One region of the Citrobacter sp. CRE-46 genome, then DNA from elsewhere that is predicted to be linked to it. Evidence: predicted binding sites of a transcription regulator. Region 1 holds the regulator's gene; the other holds the start of a gene.
The links. Region 1 encodes CRP, which controls carbon source genes, mostly activating them, when cyclic AMP is high. Its sites were predicted from a motif close to ATGTGANNNNNNTCACAT; they were not measured.

Region 1 (7,395 bases):
CGCATTCGAGATTTTGACGATCTCATCACTGCCAAAATCCACGGTTTTGCCGATGCTATAGACTATTACCGCCAGTGTAGCGCCATGCCATTGCTTAATCAGATCGCCAAACCGACGCTGATTATCCATGCCAAGGACGATCCGTTTATGGATCATCACGTGATCCCTGAACCGGAAAACCTGCCCTCACAGGTGGAGTATCAGTTGACTGAACACGGCGGACACGTCGGATTTATTGGCGGCACAGTGCGCCGCCCTGAGATGTGGCTGGAATCCAGAATTCCCGACTGGCTGACAACGTATCTGGAGGCGTCATCATGATTATCCCCTGGCAAGACATCTCCCCGGACGCGCTGGACAATCTGATTGAAAGCTTTGTCTTGCGCGAAGGTACCGATTATGGTGAACATGAACGTTCGCTCGAACAAAAAGTCGCCGACGTCAAACGCCAACTACAATCAGGTGAAGCCGTCCTGGTGTGGTCCGAACTGCATGAAACGGTCAACATCATGCCGAGGAAGCAGATTCACGAGTAATTCGTAGCCGACGGCTGACTATAATAAAAAATCAACCTATTCATGGAGTTGTTATGTCTGCCAAACATCCGGTGATTGCGGTAACAGGATCCAGCGGCGCGGGGACCACCACCACCAGCCTCGCGTTTCGTAAAATTTTCGCGCAGCTAAATCTGCGCGCCGCCGAGGTGGAAGGTGACAGTTTTCATCGCTATACCCGTCCGGAAATGGATATGGCGATTCGCAAAGCGCGCGATGCCGGGCGACATATCAGTTATTTCGGGCCCGAAGCCAATGACTTTGGTCTGCTGGAACAAACCTTCATTGAATACGGCCAGACGGGAAAAGGTCAGTCGCGTAAATATCTGCACACCTACGATGAAGCCGTACCGTGGAACCAGGTCCCGGGAACGTTTACCCCCTGGCAGCCATTGCCTGAACCGACGGATGTCCTGTTCTATGAAGGGCTACACGGCGGCGTCGTCACCCCACAGCAAAATGTGGCCCGGCATGTCGACCTTCTGGTCGGCGTAGTGCCGATCGTTAACCTGGAATGGATCCAGAAACTGACCCGCGATACCAGCGAGCGTGGACACTCGCGTGAAGCGGTGATGGACTCGGTTGTGCGCTCAATGGACGATTACATCAATTACATCACGCCGCAGTTTTCCCGTACGCACATTAACTTTCAGCGCGTACCCACCGTCGATACCTCAAACCCCTTTGCTGCCAAGAGCATTCCGTCGCTGGATGAAAGCTTTGTGGTCATTCATTTTCGTAATCTGGAAGGGATCGACTTTCCGTGGCTTCTGGCCATGCTGCAAGGCTCATTCATTTCCCACATCAATACATTAGTCGTACCTGGCGGCAAAATGGGTCTGGCGATGGAATTGATTATGCTGCCGCTGGTCCAGCGACTGATGGAAGGTAAAAAGATAGAGTGAGGTACGGGATGTGCCCGACGGCGCTACGCTTATCGGGCCTACGAATCGGTATCGTCCTGTAGGCCCGATAAGGCCAAGCTGCCATCCGGCTTCACGTATTACGCAGCAACCACTTCATAGGAGTGGGTAATATTCACCGCCTTTTCCAGCATCAATGCCACGGAACAATATTTTTCCGCCGAGAGATCGACGGCGCGGGAGACCGACGCCTCTTTCAGATCGTTGCCGGTGACGATGAAATGCAGATTAATGTGGGTAAACAAACGCGGCGCTTCTTCACGGCGCTCAGAGGTGAGCTTCACTTCGCAGTTGGTCACATCCTGACGCCCTTTTTGCAGGATCGACACCACATCGATCGCGCTACAACCGCCTGCAGCCATTAATACCATTTCCATCGGGCTCGGCGCTTTATCACCGGAGTTACCGTCCATCAAAATTTGGTGGCCAGAGGCGGACTCACCGAGGAAGGTTAACCCCTCAACCCACTTTACACGCGCTTGCATATTTCGTAACTCCAATGTTTCAATTTTCCTGACAGATTACGCGTACATAACAATTCTCGCAACGGAAGGCGACCTGCGTCATGCTGAAGCGAGACACCAGGAGACACACGGCGAAAGCTATGCTAAAACAGTCGGGATGCTACAGTAATACATTGACGTACTGCATGTATGCAGAGGACATCACATTACAGGCTGCAGTATATTTTTAGTAGCCCCCTTCCCAGGTAGCGGGAAGCACATTTTTGCAAACCCAGAGGCAGCGTCGTTTTCTGGCTCTGGAGACAGCTTATAACAGAGGATAACCGCGCATGGTGCTTGGCAAACCGCAAACAGACCCGACTCTCGAATGGTTCTTGTCTCATTGCCATATTCATAAGTACCCATCGAAGAGCACGCTGATTCACCAGGGTGAAAAAGCGGAAACGTTGTATTACATCGTTAAAGGCTCAGTGGCAGTGCTGATCAAAGATGAAGAAGGGAAAGAAATGATCCTTTCTTATCTGAATCAGGGCGATTTTATTGGTGAATTAGGCCTCTTCGAAGAAGGCCAGGAACGTAGCGCTTGGGTACGGGCCAAAACCGCATGTGAAGTCGCTGAAATTTCCTACAAAAAATTTCGCCAATTAATCCAGGTCAACCCGGATATTCTGATGCGCCTGTCTTCTCAGATGGCTCGTCGCCTGCAGGTCACGTCTGAAAAAGTAGGCAACCTTGCCTTCCTCGACGTCACCGGCCGTATTGCCCAGACTCTGCTGAATCTGGCAAAACAGCCTGACGCGATGACTCACCCGGACGGTATGCAGATTAAAATCACCCGCCAGGAAATCGGCCAGATCGTTGGCTGCTCCCGTGAGACCGTTGGTCGTATTCTGAAGATGCTGGAAGATCAGAACCTGATCTCCGCTCACGGTAAGACCATTGTCGTTTACGGCACACGTTAATCCCATCGAAATGGCGCGTTACCCGGTAGCGCGCCATTTTTGTTTGTTCCGATGTGGCGAAGACTGATTTATCACCCCGAGATCAACTACGCACTACGGCAGACGCTGGTGCTGTGTTTACCTGTGGCTGTCGGTCTTATCATTGGTCAGCTTCATCTGGGGCTTCTGTTTTCCCTCGTCCCTGCCTGTTGCAACATTGCCGGTCTTGATACCCCGCATAAACGCTTTTTTAAACGTTTAGTTATTGGCGCATCGCTGTTTGCCGGTTGCAGCCTGATCATGCAGTTACTGCTGGCGCAAGATATACCACTGCCGCTCATCCTCACCGGCCTGACGCTAATTCTTGGCGTAACCGCCGAGCTAAGCCCGTTGCATGCGCGACTGCTGCCAGCCTCACTCATCGCGGCAATTTTCACGCTAAGCCTTGCCGGGAACATGCCCGTCTGGGAGCCATTGCTGATCTATGCACTGGGTACGTTGTGGTACGGTCTGTTCAACTGGTTCTGGTTCTGGATGTGGCGTGAGCAGCCACTGCGTGAATCGCTTAGCCTGCTGTACCGCGAATTAGCCGATTACTGTGAGGCCAAGTACAGTCTGCTGACCCAGCATGCCGATCCAGAAAAAGCGCTGCCTCCGCTACTGGTTCGTCAACAAAAAGCGGTGGATTTGATTACCCAGTGCTACCAGCAAATGCACATGCTGTCGGCGCATCACAATAATGAATACAAGCGACTGTTGCGTGCCTTTCAGGAAGCGCTCGATTTGCAGGAACATATTTCAGTTAGCCTGCATCAGCCGGAAGAGGTGCAAAAGCTGGTCGAGCGAAGCCACGCGGAACAGGTGATTCGCTGGAACGCGCGCACCGTCGCCGCCCGCCTGCGCGTCCTGGCCGATGATATCTTGTATCACCGCTTACCGACCCGTTTCTCAATGGAAAAGCAAATTGGCTCGCTGGAGAAAATCGCCAACCAGCATCCGGATAATCCGGTAGGACAGTTTTGCTACTGGCACTTCAGCCGTATCGCCCGCGTGCTACGGACCCAGCGCCCGCTGTATGCCCGAGATTTGATGGCGGACAAACAGCGGCGGTTGCCGTTGATCCCGGCGCTGAAAAACTATCTGTCGTTGAAATCCCCGGCGCTGCGTAACGCCGGGCGCATTAGCGTCATGCTGAGTATCGCCAGCCTGATGGGCAGCGCCTTACATCTGCCTAAACCTTACTGGATTTTGATGACGATCCTGTTCGTCACGCAAAATGGCTATGGGGCGACCCGAGTGCGTATTTTGCATCGTTCGGTGGGTACGCTCGTCGGACTGGTGATTGCCGGCGTCACATTGCACTTTCATATTCAGGAAGGTTTCACGCTGGCAGGCATGTTGCTGATCACATTAGGCAGCTATCTGATCATTCGCAAAAACTACGGCTGGGCCACCGTCGGCTTTACGGTTACGGCGGTGTACACCCTGCAACTGCTGACGCTGAACGGGGAACAATTTATCGTGCCGCGGTTTGTCGACACGGTGATTGGCTGCTTAATCGCCTTTGGCGGCACGCTCTGGCTGTGGCCACAGTGGCAGAGTGGTCTGTTGCGTAAGAACGCCCACGATGCGTTAGAAGCCGACCAGGAGGCTATTCGCCTGATCCTCAGCAACGATCCGCAGGCCACGCCGCTGGCGTATCAACGCATGCGGGTCAACCAGGCGCATAACACGCTGTTTAACTCACTGAATCAGGCAATGCAGGAGCCGGGATTCAACGCGCACTATCTGGCGGATATGAAACTGTGGGTCACGCACAGCCAGTTTATTGTCGAACACATCAACGCGATGACCACACTGGCAAGGGAACATACGATGCTGACGCCAGATTTGGCGCAGCGGTATCTGGAGTCCTGCGAAATTGCGCTCCAGCGCTGTCAGCAGCGGCTGGAGTATGACGGACCGGGAAGCTCGGGCGATGTGAATATTCTCGAAGCGCCTGAAATGCTGTCCCACGGTCCATTAAGCACCCTGGAGCAGCATCTGCAGCGAATCTTGGGGCATCTGAACACCATGCACACCATTTCGTCGGTAGCATGGCGTCAACGACCCCACCACGGGATCTGGCTTAGCCGTCGGTTGCGGGACATGAAAGGTTAAGATCGGCTGCCGGATGCGCTACGCTTATCCGGCCTACGAATCACACCTTACCCTGTAGGCCGGATAAGGCGCTCGCGCCGCCATCCGGCAATCAGGCATTCAGCCCACCACCTTCGCTACCGCCTGCGCGAAACGCAGCATCCCTTCCTCGATATCCGCGTCTTCCACCACCAGCGACGGCGCGAAACGCATCACGTCCGGCCCGGCATTCAGCACCATCACCCCTTCGTGCGCGGCGGCGTAGAGGAAATCGCGCGACCGGCCTTTAAACTGCGGCTTCAGCTCGGCGCCAATCAGCAGCCCCATGCCGCGAATATCGCTGAAAATATCGAACTGCTGATTAATTTTCTGCAAATGATGCACAAACGTCTGACGTTTGCCCTGAATACCTTCCAGCACTTCCGGGGTGTTGATGATATCAAACGCGGCATCTGCAACCGCACAGGCCAGCGGATTACCGCCGTAAGTGGAACCGTGCGAACCCACGTGGAACGCGGAGGCAATTTCCTGAGTGGTCAGCATGGCGCTCACCGGGAAACCGCCGCCGAGCGCCTTGGCGCTGGTGAGGATATCCGGCGTCACGCCGTAGTGCATATAGGCAAATAAATCGCCGGTACGCCCCATCCCACACTGCACCTCATCAAAGACCAGCAGCGCCTGGTGCTGGTCGCAAAGTTCACGCAGACCTTGCAGGAATTCCGGGGTTGCCGCAGTGACGCCGCCTTCTCCCTGAATGGGCTCCACCACCACCGCGCAGGTGTGATCGTCCATCACCGCTTTTACCGCATGCAGATCGTTAAACGGCACATGGATGATATCCGCCGGTTTTGGTCCAAAGCCGTCGGAATATTTCGGTTGCCCACCAACAGATACGGTAAACAGCGAACGACCGTGAAACGCATTATGAAAGGCGATGATTTTGGTTTTGAACGGGCTGTGGCGTACGCAGGCATAATGACGCGCCAGCTTAAAGGCGGTTTCATTGGCTTCGGTACCGGAGTTCATGAACAGCACGCGTTCAGCAAAGGTCGCATCAATGATTTTACGACCTAAGCGCAACGCCGGTTCGTTGGTGAAAACGTTACTGGTGTGCCACAGGGTTTCGCCCTGGGTTTTTAACGCCTCAACCAGCACCGGATGGCAATGCCCTAACGCGGTAACTGCAATGCCGCCCGCGAAATCAACATACTCTTTGCCCTGTTGATCCCAGACCCGACTCCCTTTTCCTTTTACCGGGATAAACTCAGCCGGTGCATAAATCGGCAGAATTACTTCATCGAATGTCGCGCGCGTAATCGCAGTTTGTTCAGTTGCCATGTCATTACCACCCTGTTAAGCAGAAATGTTAGTGAAATTATAATCACAAAATATGAATAAAAAATCACTGAATAGCAACCACAAATCACCGTTGGAGGAAATTATCCAGCAGCTGATGCCCCTGTTCGCTGAGAATACTCTCCGGGTGAAACTGCACGCCTTCCAGATCCCACTCGCGGTGGCGAATGCCCATTATCTCTTGTGTTTCACTCCAGGCCGTCACTTCAAAGCAGTCAGGAAGCGTTTCGGGGGCAACCACCAGAGAATGGTAGCGTGTCACGGTTAATGGGTTGGCGAGTCCCTGAAAAACCCCCTGCCCGTTATGCGTAATCGGCGAGGTTTTACCATGCATCACTTTTGCTGCCCGAACCACGGTCGCGCCAAACGCCTGCGCCATCGCCTGGTGACCAAGACATACACCCAGCAGGGGAATTTTGCCCGCAAAATGGCGAATAACATCCAGCGAGATACCGGCATCATCCGGCGTGCATGGGCCGGGGGAAATCACGATTTTTTGCGGATTCAGCGCGTCGATTTGCGACAGCGTCAGCTCGTCGTTACGCCTGACGAGGACATCAGCACCCAGTTCGCAGAAGTATTGGTACAGGTTCCAGGTAAAAGAATCATAGTTATCGATAAGCAGGATCATGGCGGCTCCGGTACATAAGAACCGCGCTATTCTACTCAGTTTCCGGGGCTTCGCTTACCACTTTACGAAATATCGCCCGCAGAGCGGTCAGGTCGCCCATCGCCCCGCTCTGGTTCGCCTGGTTCCACTCCTCAACCTGAATGTCATCCCAGCTCAGCATATACCCGGCATGGATCGCTAGCTGTTCGAAGAAAATACGCTGCGCGAGACCGCTACCAATACGAAACGGATGCAGCACATTGATTTCGCAATAATAGTGCGCAAGGCGGTCGACGAATTTTTCTTCCGGCAATCCCACCAGCCAGGACTCCTCTTCCAGGTCCTGCATCAGCGCATTGCCCTCTTTCTCGATATAGGCGAAATGGCAAAAGCGAGTATCGCCCTGGT
Region 2 (7,395 bases), 780 kb from region 1:
CGAGTGCTGGTAAGGGGAATAAAGATGACGAATTCGGAGTTGCTGCAATACTGCATGGCTAAAACGGGCGCGGAGCAGAGCGTGCACAGTGACTGGAAAGCCACACAAATCAAAGTCGAAGATGTACTCTTTGCCATGGTAAAAGAGGTAGAAGAACGCCCGGCGGTCTCTCTGAAAACCAGCCCTGAACTGGCGGAATTACTGCGTCAGCAGCATAGCGATGTACGACCAAGCAGGCATCTGAATAAAGCGCACTGGAGCACGGTGTATCTGGACGGCTCGCTGCCGGATTCGCAGATTTATTATCTGGTTGATGCCTCTTATCAGCTGGCGGTAAACACGCTGCCGGAAGATAAACGTCGGATATTGGCGCAGCCCTGATCTGTTTTGCCGGATGCGGCGCAAGCGCCTTATCCGGCCTACAAGAAATTATGCATATTCTGTAGGCCAGATAAGTGTTGCGCAATTACAACAGCGGTTTGAGGAAGCGGGCCGTGTGTGAAGCTTCACACTCAGCGACCGTTTCTGGCGTGCCGGAGACCAGAATTTCCCCGCCGCCGCTACCGCCTTCCGGACCGAGATCGACAATCCAGTCAGCGGTTTTGATTACGTCCAGATTGTGCTCAATCACCACGATGGTGTTGCCCTGATCGCGCAACTGATGCAGCACGTCCAGTAACTGCTGAATATCCGCAAAATGCAGACCGGTGGTCGGTTCATCAAGGATATACAACGTCTGCCCGGTGCCGCGTTTTGACAGTTCGCGCGCCAGCTTCACGCGCTGCGCTTCGCCGCCGGAGAGCGTAGTGGCCGACTGGCCGAGACGGATATACGTCAGGCCCACGTCCATCAGCGTTTGTAGCTTACGCGCCAGCGCCGGGACGGCATCGAAGAACTCGCGTGCTTCTTCAATGGTCATATCCAGCACTTCGTGGATGGTCTTGCCCTTGTACTTAATCTCCAGCGTTTCGCGGTTATAGCGCTTGCCTTTACACTGGTCGCACGGCACGTAGATATCCGGCAGGAAGTGCATTTCAACTTTGATCACGCCGTCGCCCTGACAGGCTTCACAGCGTCCGCCGCGAACGTTAAAGCTGAAACGACCCGGCGTGTAGCCGCGCGCGCGGGACTCTGGTACGCCAGCAAACAGTTCGCGCACCGGCGTAAACACACCGGTGTAGGTTGCCGGGTTGGATCGCGGAGTACGACCAATCGGGCTTTGGTCAATGTCGATCACTTTGTCGAAATGTTCCAGGCCCTGAACATCGCGGTACGGTGCAGGTTCAGCCAGCGTGGCGCCGTTCAGCGCTGTCTGCGCAATCGGGAACAGCGTGTCGTTGATCAGCGTCGATTTACCCGAACCAGAAACCCCGGTAATGCAGGTGAACAGGCCAACCGGCAGCGTCAGGGTGACATCTTTCAGGTTGTTGCCGCGCGCGCCGGTAAGCTTCAGCACTTTTTCCGGATCGGCCGCCACGCGCTGTTTCGGTACTTCAATTTTACGCTTACCGCTCATGTACTGGCCGGTCAGCGACTCAGGCACCGCCATGATGTCGTCGAGCGTCCCTTCGGCAACCACCCGGCCGCCGTGAACGCCAGCGCCCGGGCCGATATCGATAACGTGGTCAGCGGCGCGGATCGCATCTTCATCGTGCTCGACCACAATCACGGTATTACCCAGATTACGCAGATGGATGAGCGTGCCCAACAGACGTTCGTTATCGCGCTGATGCAGACCAATAGACGGTTCATCCAGGACGTACATCACGCCGACCAGACCCGCGCCGATCTGGCTTGCCAGACGAATACGCTGGGCTTCGCCGCCGGAGAGCGTTTCCGCTGAACGCGACAGCGTCAGGTAGTTGAGGCCGACGTTGACCAGGAATTTCAGACGATCGCCAATCTCTTTAAGAATTTTCTCTGCAATCTTCGCTCGCTGACCGGCAAGCTTCAGGTTGTTGAAGAAATCCATCGCATGACCGATGCTCATGTCGGAAATTGCGGGCAGCGGCGTATTTTCAACAAATACGTGGCGGGCTTCCCGGCGCAAACGCGTCCCTTCACAGCTGGCGCACGGGCGGTTGCTGATGAATTTGGCTAATTCCTCGCGTACCGCGCTGGATTCCGTCTCTTTATAACGGCGCTCCATATTGTGCAATACGCCTTCGAACGGATGGCGGCGTACGGACGTATCGCCGCGATCGTTCATGTATTTAAATTCGATATTCTCTTTACCGGAACCGTACAGCACCACTTTATGCACGGCGGGGTTCAGGCTGGCCCATGGGGCTTCGACGTCGAATTTATAGTGTTCCGCCAGTGACTTAAGCATCTGGAAGTAGTAGAAGTTGCGGCGATCCCAGCCGCGGATAGCGCCACCGGCCAGCGACAGTTCCGGGTTTTGAATCACCCGGTCAGGATCGAAATACTGTTGTACGCCGAGGCCGTCACAGGTCGGGCATGCGCCCGCCGGGTTGTTGAATGAAAACAGACGCGGTTCCAGTTCGCGCATGCTGTAGCCGCAGATCGGGCAGGCGAAGTTGGCAGAGAACAGCAGCTCTTCCGCTTTCGGGTCGTCCATATCGGCAACCACTGCCGTACCGCCGGACAGTTCCAGCGCGGTTTCAAACGATTCCGCCAGGCGCTGGGTGAGATCGCCACGTACTTTAAAGCGGTCAATTACCACTTCAATGGTGTGTTTCTTTTGCAGCTCAAGCTTGGGCGGATCGGACAGGTCGCACACTTCCCCATCGATACGGGCGCGGATATAGCCCTGACCCGCCAGGTTTTCCAGCGTTTTGGTGTGCTCGCCTTTGCGCTCTTTAATTACCGGCGCCAGCAGCATCAGACGCTTGCCTTCTGGCTGCGACAGGACGTTGTCCACCATTTGACTCACGGTCTGCGCCGCCAGGGGAACGTCGTGATCCGGGCAGCGCGGTTCGCCAACGCGGGCAAACAGCAGGCGCAGATAGTCGTGAATTTCGGTAATCGTACCTACCGTGGATCGCGGGTTATGGGATGTCGATTTTTGCTCGATTGAGATGGCGGGAGACAGCCCCTCAATGTGGTCGACATCCGGCTTTTCCATCAGTGACAGAAACTGACGCGCGTACGCGGAAAGGGATTCAACGTAACGACGCTGTCCTTCGGCATACAAGGTGTCGAAAGCGAGCGAAGATTTGCCTGAGCCCGAAAGCCCGGTGACGACAATCAGCTTGTCGCGCGGGATGACGAGGTTGATGTTTTTGAGATTATGGGTGCGGGCGCCCCGAACTTCGATCTTATCCATTCATCTTTCCCGGATTAAACGCTTTTTTGCCTGGCTGCATGGTGCTACCGGCGATCACAAACGGTTAATTATGACACAACCTGACCTGAATGGATATACAGTATTGGAATGCAAAACGCAGGTGTCTGTGCAACAATGTCTATCCGGGGTTGTTTACTGGAATCGATCTCGCAACGTAGTAAAAGCGCTATTGGAAATGCTACAATCCCGCGCTTACACTTATTCAGTAACGTTTTTCAGGAGACACGATCATGGCCAGCAGAGGCGTAAACAAGGTGATTCTCGTCGGTAATCTGGGCCAGGACCCGGAAGTACGCTATATGCCGAATGGTGGCGCAGTTGCCAACATTACGCTGGCTACTTCCGAATCCTGGCGTGATAAAGCGACCGGCGAAATGAAAGAGCAGACTGAATGGCACCGTGTCGTGCTGTTCGGCAAACTGGCGGAAGTAGCCAGCGAATATCTGCGTAAAGGTTCTCAGGTCTATATCGAAGGCCAGCTGCGTACCCGCAAATGGACCGATCAGTCCGGCGTAGAAAAGTACACCACTGAAGTTGTGGTTAACGTTGGCGGCACCATGCAAATGCTGGGTGGCCGTCAGAGTGGTGGTGCTCCGGCAGGCGGCGGTCAGCAGCAGGGCGGTTGGGGTCAGCCTCAGCAGCCGCAGGGCGGCAATCAGTTCAGCGGCGGCGCGCAGTCTCGCCCGCAGCAGTCAGCTCCGGCAGCGCCGTCTAACGAGCCGCCGATGGATTTTGACGACGATATTCCGTTCTAATTTTTCTGCTTTATACGAAAAATTATGGCTACCTCAAAACAGGGGTAGCCATATGTGATTTTTTATCAGTTCAACACCATCGGCCAGTCTGGCGGTGTGTGGCTCATCACTTCAACCATCACATTTTCAATGTTCTTCCAGATTGCGGACATATCCACCAGGGTTATGCCGAGCAGCCCGGTTGCAAACCAGCAGGCGAAAACCAGTCCCAAACCGCTACTAATGACGGCCAGGCCAATATAATCTGATTTACGAAAACGGATATTGAGCGTGCTGGCTAAAAACATCAGCACCGCGCTGAGTAGCTGCCATCGCAGAAGAACCACGCCAGTTGTTATCGTTGCCATGAAAAAACGTCCTCAGAAAGTCTTGATGCCCATGACAGCGCGGGGGTGTTCACCGAGGGTGTAGTACTCTGGCTCTCGACGGGCAATAACACGAATGAAACATTGTTTCTGTTACATGAATTGTGTGAACTATATCACATTTGCTCGTTTGTTCACCAGTGTTAGAGGTTATTTTTGCAGGATAATAACCATGTTATTTGCATGGTTATTTTTAATAAAAAAAACGATAACAAATAATCTAATAAAAAGATGCATATGGATTACCTGTTATGTTTATCCTAAATTATTCGTTAAGAAATTTAATGAATTTCTTAAACACGACCAGGATAATGCTCATAAAAAATTACTACTTATTGATAATAATGTTATGAAATAAGCATAACTTTGAGTTTGCCTTACGGAAAAATAATATCAGCATCATCTATTATCAGACTTTTACATAGAGAAGTCTGTTGCTAATAATGATAGATTCATGCAACTTAATCAGTCAGTGTTTATAGCATCCCGCCTAATGGGTTCTGGCATATACGAAACAGGGAAATAGGGCTGACATGAATCACAGTGCGCGACGCAAGATGCTGAAGTTCTTCGGAACATTCATGGTGGTATTGCTCCCCGTGGTGCTGGCGTTATGGTTTGCTCACATCCGGGCGATGTCCGAAACCCGTAATCAACTCAGCTCTTTTGCTCAACTGGTGTTAAATAAAACGGAATTGGTGATCCTCCAGGCTGATTTAGCGCGTGATATGGCCCAGTTGTATCAGGGTAAGATGTGTACCCCTGCCCATCAGAAAAGTATGCTGAATATTATTCGTGGTCGTTTATATATCAGTGAGCTAATTTATGCGCAGGGCGATCATTTTTTGTGCTCTACGTCAATGATGCCGCGAGTCCCATATATTATGGCGACAGCCGACTATAAACGCGCGCCAGACGTCTTCATCTATTACTACCGCGACACCCCCTTTTTCGCTGGCTACAAAATGACGTACATGCAACGAGGAAACTACGTTGTCGTCATCAATCCATTATCTTACAGCGAAGTCATGTCTGATGATCCGGATCTGTCCTGGGGAGTATATGACACGGTAACGGACACCTTTTTCTCTGCCAGCGAAGGGGCGAATATTGCGCAGTTCTCGCCGCTGATAAGCGGTGAATCCTCAACATTCCAGCAGGGCGAGCGATTCTATACCATCGTACATTCAGAAAAACGCCCCATCGCGATTATTGTTTCGACCTCCGACGCTCGTGTGAATCAGATTTTCTATCATGAGGCGGCGTTAACGATCCCCTTTGGGATTATCTGCAGCATCCTGATACTGCTCATGTGGTGGCGTACGCGTCAGGAATACCTCTCTCCCCGCCGCTTATTAAAACGTGCGATCAAGAAACGTCAGCTTTGTCTGTACTATCAGCCGATCATTGACATCAAAAATGGACAATGTGTCGGGGCCGAGGCTTTGCTACGCTGGCCAGGCTGTAACGGCGAGGTGATGAGCCCGACGGAGTTTATTCCGCTGGCGGAAAAAGAGGGGATGATTGAGCAGATCACGGATTATGTTGTTGAGGAGGTCTTCAAAGATTTAGGGGCTTTTCTTTCGGCGAATCCTCAGTTGTATATCTCGATTAACCTCTCGGCCTCTGACTTTCATTCATCCCGACTGATTGCTCTGATTGCCGAAAAAAACCATGAGTACTCCGTGGCGGCCCAGCAAATTAAAGTTGAGATGACGGAGCGCGGCTTTATCGATGTACATAAAATGACACCCATCATCCAGGCGTTTCGGCAGGCCGGTTTTGAAGTGGCGTTTGACGATTTTGGCACGGGATATTCCAACCTCCATAATTTGTCAGCGTTGAATATCGATATCCTGAAGATCGACAAATCCTTTATTAGCACGCTGGCCACTAACAGCACCAGTCACTTGATTGCCGAACATATCATCGAGATGGCGCAAAGCTTAAACCTGAAGACGATTGCGGAAGGGGTGGAAACGGCGGAGCAAATCGGGTGGTTGCTTGAACACGGCGTACAGTATTGCCAGGGCTGGTATTTTGCGAAGGCGCTGCCGCCGCAGGAGTTCATGCATTGGATAAAACGCTCGCCCGCCATACTGACGCAGAGCGGGCAATAATTTTACAGGCGGTGGCGGTAATCGCTGGGAGTACGATCAAACTCTCGGCGAAATACGCGCGAGAAGGTTTGCTGCGATACATAGCCAAGATCCATCGCAATATCGAATATAGGCCGTTCGGTCGTCCGTAGTTCAACGGCGGCCAGCAGAAGCCGACGTTGGCGGATGTAGTCACCCAGCGTCTGACGCATCACCGTGCGGAACATTCTCTGCAAATACCACTTTGAGTAACCTGATTTTTTCGCAACCGCCTCAATGTTCAGCGGTTGATCGATATGTTCATCAATCCATTCAATAAGGGTCTGAATAATCTGCTGATGGGACATAGAGTTGCCTCTTTCTCAGTGTTCGATTCGTCGTTTTGTCTGTGGGCGAGTATAATTCCTCAAGTTAACTTGAGGTAAAGCGATTTATGGAAAAGAAATTACCCCGGATAAAAGCGTTGCTCACGCCAGGTGAAGTTGCAAAGCGTAGCGGTGTGGCGGTATCGACCCTGCATTTCTATGAAAGCAAAGGATTAATCAGCAGTATGCGCAACAGCGGCAATCAGCGTCGATACAAACGCGATGTGTTGCGTTATGTCGCGATTATCAAGATTGCCCAACGTATCGGCATTCCACTGGCCACGATCGGCGACGCGTTAGGTGTATTACCTGAAGGGCATTCGCTCAGTGCCAAAGAGTGGAAGCAGCTCTCTTCGCAATGGCGCGAGGAGTTAGACCGACGCATTCATACTCTGGTGGCGTTACGCGATGAGCTGGATGGGTGTATTGGCTGCGGCTGTTTATCCCGCAGTGATTGCCCGTTGCGTAACCCTGGCGATCAGCTTGGCGAGCAGGGGACCG

Region 2: the regulator CRP is predicted to act here: its motif matches at 4,535-4,552, upstream of AC534G_RS23580 (YjcB family protein).

What each region holds. Positions count from the first base shown of each region.
Region 1 is NZ_CM184341.1:395,242-402,636, reverse strand. It holds partial or broken gene AC534G_RS01885 (hydrolase) at 1-321, shown strand, start outside; gene AC534G_RS01880 (YheU family protein) at 318-536, shown strand; gene AC534G_RS01875 (phosphoribulokinase) at 590-1,459, shown strand; gene AC534G_RS01870 (OsmC family protein) at 1,558-1,962, opposite strand; gene crp (cAMP-activated global transcriptional regulator CRP) at 2,271-2,903, shown strand; gene AC534G_RS01860 (YccS/YhfK family putative transporter) at 2,955-5,042, shown strand; gene argD (bifunctional acetylornithine/succinyldiaminopimelate transaminase) at 5,142-6,359, opposite strand; gene pabA (aminodeoxychorismate synthase component 2) at 6,445-7,008, opposite strand; gene AC534G_RS01845 (putative adenosine monophosphate-protein transferase Fic) at 7,040-7,395, opposite strand, start outside.
Region 2 is NZ_CM184341.1:4,853,785-4,861,179, reverse strand. It holds gene AC534G_RS23595 (MmcQ/YjbR family DNA-binding protein) at 25-381, shown strand; gene uvrA (excinuclease ABC subunit UvrA) at 467-3,289, opposite strand; gene ssb1 (single-stranded DNA-binding protein SSB1) at 3,541-4,065, shown strand; gene AC534G_RS23580 (YjcB family protein) at 4,131-4,412, opposite strand; gene pdeC (cyclic di-3',5'-guanosine monophosphate phosphodiesterase PdeC) at 4,964-6,550, shown strand; gene soxS (superoxide response transcriptional regulator SoxS) at 6,553-6,876, opposite strand; gene soxR (redox-sensitive transcriptional activator SoxR) at 6,963-7,395, shown strand, end outside.